Regions from separate parts of the Variovorax humicola genome, predicted to be linked through region 2. Evidence: riboswitches for the same ligand, from Rfam matches in the RefSeq annotation. Region 2 holds a riboswitch; the other holds the start of a gene.
The links. A riboswitch is a leader RNA that binds a small molecule or an ion and turns the genes downstream of it on or off. The one in region 2 is predicted to bind glycine.
Positions count from the first base shown of each region.

Region 1: another riboswitch for glycine. It lies ahead of WKW80_RS18375 (D-amino acid dehydrogenase); the one in region 2 lies ahead of gcvT (glycine cleavage system aminomethyltransferase GcvT).

Region 1 is NZ_JBBKZV010000011.1:13,485-17,505, reverse strand. It holds gene WKW80_RS18375 (D-amino acid dehydrogenase) at 163-1,434, opposite strand; glycine riboswitch at 1,463-1,571, opposite strand; gene WKW80_RS18370 (hypothetical protein) at 1,633-2,058, shown strand; gene WKW80_RS18365 (M20/M25/M40 family metallo-hydrolase) at 2,116-2,724, shown strand; gene WKW80_RS18360 (TetR/AcrR family transcriptional regulator) at 2,981-3,676, shown strand; gene WKW80_RS18355 (acyl-CoA dehydrogenase C-terminal domain-containing protein) at 3,728-4,021, shown strand, end outside.
Region 2 is NZ_JBBKZV010000040.1:24,652-28,672, forward strand. It holds gene gcvP (aminomethyl-transferring glycine dehydrogenase) at 1-582, opposite strand, end outside; gene gcvH (glycine cleavage system protein GcvH) at 595-969, opposite strand; gene gcvT (glycine cleavage system aminomethyltransferase GcvT) at 1,000-2,169, opposite strand; glycine riboswitch at 2,217-2,319, opposite strand; glycine riboswitch at 2,332-2,435, opposite strand; gene denD (D-erythronate dehydrogenase) at 2,444-3,454, opposite strand; gene WKW80_RS32930 (electron transfer flavoprotein-ubiquinone oxidoreductase) at 3,602-4,021, opposite strand, start outside.

The DNA of each region.
Region 1 (4,021 bases), on a different contig from region 2:
CGTCTGGGCGCACATCGGTTTTCCACCACGCTATCGCGTGACCCGCGACGCATGAGACCGATGCGGCAGGGCGAGGGCAGTTCGTGGGCACCCGCGGAGCCGGCTTCGCCGGGCCGCCGGGTGCGCCCCCTCGGGGGGAGGCGCCGCAGGCGCTTCGGGGGGTTACCGTTGAAACGCGAAATCGACTTCCGGTGCGAGCCCGCTCACGATGTGCGCGATCGACTTGCCCGAGCCGCACGCATGCGTCCAGCCCAGTGTGCCGTGGCCGGTGTTCAGGAAGAAGTTGGGCAGGCGCGTCTTGCCGATCATTGGCACGTTGCTGGGCGTTGCGGGGCGCAGGCCGGTCCAGAACTGGGCGCGCGTTGTGTCGCCGGCGCCCGGGAAGAGTTGTTCCACGCGCCGCACGATCGCCTCGCAACGGACGCGGTTCAGGTCGCGGTCGTAGCCGTTGAGCTCGGCCGTGCCGGCAATGCGCATGCGGTCGCCGCGGCCGTCTTCCGAGGTGTAGCGCGAGAACACGAGCTTGAACTCGTCATCGGTCAGCGAGACCTGGTACGCCTTCGACGCATCCTTTACCGGCAGCGTCACCGAATAGCCCTTGGCCGGATAGATCGGCAAGTCGATGCCCAGCGGCTTGGCATAGATGGGGCTCAACGAGCCCATCGCCATCACATACGCGTCCGCCTGCAGGCGCTGGAAGCGGCCCTCGATGTCAGTGGCTTCGACGTGCTCGATGTTGCCGCCGGCTTCGCGGATCGCGGTCACGGTGTGGCTCATCAGGAATTTCACGCCGCCCACTTCGCAGAGCTTGACCAGTTCGCGCGCAAATCGGTTGGCGTCGCCCGATTCGTCTTCGGCCGTGTAGGTGGCGCCGGCGAGTTGCGGACGGATGTGTGCCAATGCCGGCTCGAGCTTTACCGCTTCGTCGGCGGATATGACGACACGTTCGCAGCCCAATGCGCGCATTTGCTCGGCCGGCTTCAAGGCGCCATCGAACTCTTTTTGCGTCGTGTAGAAATGCAGGATGCCCTGCGTGCGCTGGTCGTAGCCGAGGCCGGTTTCGCGACGCAGTTCCTGCAGCATGCTGCGGCTGTAGGTGCCAAGGCGCACGATCTGCTCGATGTTGTGCCGGGTGCGCGCCGGCGTGCATTCGCGCAGGAACTGCAAGCCCCACATCCACTGCCGCATGTCGGCACGGATGCGAAACAGGAGGGGCGCGTCTTCCTTGCCCAGCCATTGCAACACCTTGATCGGCGCGCTTGGGTTGGCCCACGGCTCGGCGTGGCTGACGGAGATCTGGCCGCCGTTGGCAAAGCTGGTTTCAGCGGCCGGTGTGGCCTGGCGGTCGACCACGGTGACTTCGTGGCCGAGCTTCTGGAGGTAATAGGCCGAGGTGACGCCGAGCAAGCCGGCGCCCAATACGATCACGCGCATGAGAGGTCCTTTGAAAGTGATTTCAAAAGCCGCTCCCCCTGTCCTTGGTACCTGAGAGTTTCGACCTTGGCGCCCGCCAGGGTGTTGCTCCTTCGGTGCATCAGGCGTGGGCCTGATGGCTCTCCAGACGGCGATATCGATGGATGCAGTACATGGCCACGGGGCCGACCTGAGCGTTCATGGGAGTTTGCGCCTTCGGTGGAGCGACCGCGGTCGCTCGCTCTCCTGCAATCGGCGATTCTAGTTTCGGACGTGCCAAGGCGGCAACTGGAAGCAATTGAAGCCTGCCACTTTGACCTTGATCTGTCCCTGCGCTACCACGCGAAGCTCAGTGCGGGCCCAGGTCTGGCGCGATCGGCGAGTCAATGCCGGCAATTGTTCAACGTGAAGGTCGGCTGCGACTTGTGCGAAAGACTTGGAGACACCGGCGCGGCGAGCGCATTGTGGGTGTTGGGCCTGACGAGTCTGGCCGCCTGGGAAACCGGTGCCAATGCACTGGTGATCAACACACGGCGCAACGATGGCGCGACCGTCCTGGCGCTGCAACCCATGACCGCAGCCTATCGTGCCCTATTCAAGAAGCGTCCCTGTGAAGCCATCTGCCGCGCTTTGCCGGCGACGTGATCCAGCCTTCAAAGGGTCGCTCCATGGTTAGAGCTTGGTGAAAGAGCAGCGCTCACTATCTGCAGGGTCCAGAAGCAAAGGATCCCCAGCGCCGCGCTACCGCATCAGGGCGTGGATCCGATGCAGTGCGCGGCGAGCATCGTGCTGGGCCTGCAGAGCCTCGTTTCACGCGAAATCAGCGCACACCAGGCCGCCGTCGTCACCGTGGGGGCGATGCAGGCGGGCGAGGTCTACAACATCGTGCCCGAACAGGCCGTGCTCAAGATCGGCGTGCGTGCGCTCGACCCCGCGGTGCGCGCGCAGATCGAACGGCGGCTGCAGGCGTTCGTGCACGCGCAGGCCGACAGCTATGGCCTGAAGTGCGAGGTCGACTACCGCCAGCAGTATCCGGTGCTGGTCAGCCATGCGGACGAGACCGCGTTCGCTCGGGGGGTGGCGGTGGACCTGCTGGGTGCCGACAAGGTCCGCGAACGGATGCCCACCATGGGCAGCGAAGACTTCGCCTACATGCTGCAGGCAGTTCCCGGCGCCTACATGGTGCTGGGCAACGGGACCGGCGAGGATGGAGGCTGCCTGTTCCACACCCCGCGCTTCGACTTCAACGACCGAGCCTTGCCGCTGGGGGCGGCCTATTGGGTCCGACTGGCGCAGACTTTCTTGATCTGATCCACTTACTTCGGTGAAAAGGATCTCGACGAGCAAGGCCCGAGCAGCCTTGCCGGAGCGATCGCGGCTCACCCGGTGCAACGCCTTGCTGCCGATGAAATCGGCGCCTTTGCTTGTGGCCATTGGTGATGCGAAACGACGCCAGAAATTCGCCTTCGACGCCCAATAGCCCGGTAATCTAGTGGGTCTTTGCGCTTCTCTTCGAAACGAATCCACTACAAAATAGCACGACCGTTCGTATTATTAATTGCCGCCCATGCCCATCTCCGCCGCCTCGGCCAAGTCCTCGCGCTCCGCCCTGAAGGGCCAGCAAACCAAGGCTGCCATCGTCGACGCCGCGCTGAACCTGGCCGCGCAGATCGGGCTCGAGGGCTTGTCGATCGGCGCCGTGGCCGAACTCACGCAGATGAGCAAATCGGGCGTGTTCGCCCACTTCGGTTCGCGCGAAGAGTTGCAGATCTCCGTGGTCCGCGAGTATCACTCGCGCTTCGAGCAGGAAGTGTTCTATGCCGCGATGTCGGCGCCGCGCGGACTGCCCCGTCTGCGCGCGATGTTCGACAACTGGATGAAGCGCACCTCGGTCGAGATCGACTCGGGCTGCATCTACATCAGCGGCGCCACCGAATTCGACGACCGCCCGGGCCCGGTGCGCGATGCGCTGGTCGAATCGGTCAGCAAGTGGCAGGGGGCCGTCTTCCGCGCGGTGCAGCAGGCCACGGCAGAGGGCCACTTCCGCGAGGATGCCGACGAGCGCCAGATTGCCTTCGAGGTCCACGGCCTCATCCTCGCCCTCCATTACGAAGCGCGCTTTCTGCATGCGCCTGGCTCCCTCGATCGCGCCAGGATCGGCTTCGAAAACATCATCCAGCGCTGCGCGTCGCCGTCCGCGCCACGCCCCTCGCCGTCATCCTCGTCAACGATCAGATCCACGCGGCCGTCGCCGGCGCGCTGAGGCTGATCTCCTCTTTTTCAATCAAGACCACCCGCCCAGGAGCTTTCGTCCATGCCTTCCTACACCCCGCCGCTGCGTGACATGCAATTCGTGCTGCATGAAGTGTTTCATGTCGCCGATGAATTCAAGGCGATGCCCACCCACGCAGATACCGACGTCGACACGATCAACGCCGTGATCGAGGAAGCCGGCAAGTTCGCTTCCGAAATCACCTTCCCGCTGAACATTTCCGGCGACGAAGAGGGCTGCGTGCTCGACAAGTCGACGCACGAGGTGAAAGCACCGAAGGGCTTCAAGGAAGCCTATGCCCAGTTCATCGAAAGCGGCTGGCCCGCGCTGTCGTGC
Region 2 (4,021 bases):
CGCCGCGCGCGTCCTGACGACCTCGATGGTCTGCGGATGGCAGTCGCCCGCCACGATGAACACGTTGCTCTTGCTCTTGACGCTGCGCCTGGCGAGCGTCATGGCCTCGGCCGCAGCCGTGGCTTCATCGAGCATCGAGGCGTTGGCGATGGCCATGCCGGTGAGATCGCAGACCATCGTCTGGAAGTTCAGCAGCGCCTCCATGCGGCCCTGCGAGATCTCGGCCTGGTATGGCGTGTAGGCGGTGTACCAGGCCGGGTTCTCGAGGATGTTGCGCAGGATCACGCCCGGCGTGTGCGTCCCGTAGTAGCCCTGGCCGATGAAGTTGCGCGCGACCTTGTTCTTCGCGGCAATGGCTTTCAGTTCGGCCAGCGCGGCTGCTTCGGTGGTCGCGGGCGGCAGGTCCATCGGCGCCGAGCGACGAATGGCCGGCGGCACGATGCCGTCGATCAACTCCGCTCGGGTGGCGTGGCCGATGACGGGCAGCATGCGCGCCTCATCGGCCGGTTCGATGCCGATGTGGCGCGCGACGAACTCATCGGCGTTCTCGAGTTGACGCAGGGTGGGGAGGGCGTTGGACATCACGGCGGTCGATCAAGCCTCGGCGGAGAATTTCTCGTAGCTGGTGGCGTCCATCAGCGCATCGAGTTGCAGGGCATCGCTGAGCTTGACCTTGAAGAACCAGCCGGCCGCGAGCGGGTCGCTGTTGGCGAGCGAAGGGTCGGCGCGCAGCGCCTCGTTCACTTCGGAGATTTCACCGGACACGGGCATGAAGACATCGGCCGCGGCCTTGACCGACTCGACCACGCCGGCCACTTCGCCTTGTGCATAGGTCTTGCCGACTTCGGGCAGGTCGACGAACACCACGTCGCCCAGCGCATCCTGTGCATGCACGGTGATGCCGACGGTGGCGGCATCACCGCCGGTGGACTGGACCCACTCGTGGTCCTTGGTGTATTTGACAGTCATGAAAGCTCCTGAGAAAAGCAAGAAAGAAGATCAGCCGCGGTAGTAGCGGGTCGGCACGAAGGGCATGGTGGTCACTTCCATCGGCACGGGCTTGCCGCGCACGATGGCCTGGATGCGGGTGCCGGGTTCGGAGAAGGCCGTGGCCACGTAGGCCATCGCGATCGGGCGGTCGGCCGTCGGGCCCAGCAGGCCGCTGGTCACCCTGCCGATGGCGTGGCCCTCGAAGGATTGCAGCTCGGTGCCGTCGCGAACCGGCACACGCTCCAGCGCCACCAGGCCGACGCGCTTGCGGGTGAGCGTTTTCTGGTCGACGTGTCCGGCCAGGTCGGCCGCCACCGCCAACTGCGCCAGGATCTTGTCCGCCCCCGGAAAGCCGCCCGGGCGCGCGCCACCGGGCCGGCGCACCTTCTGCATGGCCCAGTTGAGCGAGGCTTCGACCGGCGTGGTGGTGGTGTCGATGTCGCTGCCGTAGAGGCACAGGCCGGCTTCGAGGCGCAGCGAGTTGCGCGCGCCGAGGCCGATGGGCTTGACCTCGGGTTGCGCAAGCAGCAGGCGGGCGAGGGCGTCGGCATCGCTTGCGGCGACCGAGATTTCGAATCCGTCTTCCCCGGTATAGCCGCTGCGGGTCACGAAAGCCGGGATCGAGCCGATCCGCACCGAGCCTCCGGTCATGAAAACGAAGCGCTCGACGCCCGGGGACAGGCGCGCCAGCGTCGCCGCCGCCTGCGGGCCTTGCAACGCCATCAGCGCGTGGTCCGGCAGCGGCCGCACCTCGCACCGTGTGCCGATCCTGGCCGTGATGTAGGCGATGTCAGCCGCCTTGCAGGCCCCGTTCACGATCACGAAGATCGAGTCGTCGCCCTCGTTGAAGAACATCAGGTCATCGAGGATTCCGCCGTTGTCGTCCAGCAGCAGGCCGTAGCGCTGCCTGCCCTGCGCCAGTCCGATCACGTCGACCGGCATCAGCGTTTCGAAGGCCGCCGCTGCTTCCGGACCGACAAGCCGCAGCTGCCCCATGTGTGAAATATCGAACAAGCCGGCGGCTTCGCGCGTGTGCTTGTGCTCGGCCATCAGGCCGGTCGGGTATTGCACCGGCATCGAGTAGCCCGCGAAGGGCACCATGCGGCCGCCGAGTTCGGCATGGAGGGCATGCAGCGGCGTCTTGAGGAGTACTGCGGCGGTGTCGGATGGAGTGGCCATGAGGCTTTGTTCCAGTGGGGCAGTCGAGTTCCATGGCAATGCCACGGGCCACTCCTGCTGTCCGCTTTACCTGAGAGATTCGCCCCACGATCGGGGTTTGCTCCTTCGGTGGACCGCCTGGTTGCGCGGCCTCTCTCCAGCAAGAAAACGCCCATTGGAGCGGGCGCCTCGTCAGTCCTTTTGCCTGAGCGTTCGGACCCGTGCTTTTTCGGGGGCCTGCGCCTTCGGCGGCCCCGGCAACCGAGGCGCTCTCCTGACCGCCGGAATTCTACTGTCAGGCCGCGACGGCGAGCTTCACCGCTTCGGGATTTTCACGGACGTAGTCGCGCACGATGGCTTCGATGCTCTCGTCGGCGTACAGGCCCAGCTCGCGTGCGCGCACCCATTCGAAGCGGCCCGGCCAGCCGCTGATGATTTCGCTGACATCGCGGTCAGGCCGGATATCGAGCAGGTCGATTGCGGCTGAACCACCGATGCGATACAGCGCCTGCACCATTTCGTCCACGCTGGCACACAGTGACGGCAGGTTGACGGCGGTGCGGGGTCCCCATTTGCCGTGTGGCGCGCTCGCGGCGCAAACAAGCCCCTCGATGGCGCGCGCGGGAGACGAGATTGCCACCAGCGTGTCAGGCGGCACCAGGCAACGGGCTGGCCGGCCGGCCAGCGGCTCGCGGAACATGCCGCTGAGAAAATCCGACGCCGCGCCATCGGGTTCGCCCGGCCGCACGCACACCGTCATGAGGCGAACGCTGCGCGCGTGGATGAAGCCCTTGCGCCCATAGTCGGCCATGAGTTGCTCGCCGATGAACTTCTGGGTGCCGTAGCTGGTCTGGGGCGTGGGCAGCGTATCGTCCTCGATGACATGGGGCAGCGGCGCGCCGAACACGGCCAGGGAACTCGCGAACACGACCAGCGGCCGGGTGTGCTGGGCGCGGCAGGCTTCCAGCAGCGCATAGGTCCCCAGGAAATTGCTGCGCATGCCGAGTTCGAAATCTTTCTCGGATTCGCCGCTGACGGCGGCCGCCAGATGGAAGACCACCGCCGTCTCTGGCGGCAGCGCCCGCTGTGGACTGTCCGGGGCCAGCAACTCGCACAGGTCGCCGACGATCAGGTTGACCCGGGGATGGTCGGCCAGGTCGCGCGGCGGATGCACGCGGTCGACCAGCGTGATCATGCCGATGCGATGTTCCTTGCCGCCGCCGACCCCGATTGCGCCTTTCGCCAGCAGCCTGCGCGCCAGGCGCACGCCCAGAAAGCCAGCACCGCCGGTGATCACGATTTGCATTCGTTGCTCTCCTGTCCAGCCAGCTCAAAGCGATGTCATAGCGCATCGCCTCCCCCGTGTGAAGCAGGAAACGCGCTGACACAAACAAAAAACGCGCCGGCAAGGCGCGTTCTGGCGTGAGCGTTCCGGCGTGAAGGGCGCGCGGGGTTACATGCCCACGTAGTTGGGGCCGCCGCCGCCTTCCGGCGTGACCCAGACGATGTTTTGTGTCGGGTCCTTGATGTCGCAGGTCTTGCAGTGCACGCAGTTCTGCGCATTGATCTGCAGGCGCTGCTTGCCGGCATCGCCATCGGGCACGAACTCGTACACACCGGCCGGGCAGTAGCGCGATTCGGGTCCGGCGAACTTAGCCAGATTGACGTTGACCGGCACCGATGCATCCTTCAGCGTCAGGTGGGCAGGCTGGTGCTCTTCATGGTTGGTGTTGCTGATGAACACACTGGAGAGCCGGTCGAAGGTGAGCTTGCCGTCCGGCTTCGGATAGACGATGGGCTCGCACTCCGATGCCGGCTTGAGCGCCAGGTGGTCGGGCTTGTCGCGATGCAGCGTCCATGGGACGTGGCCCTT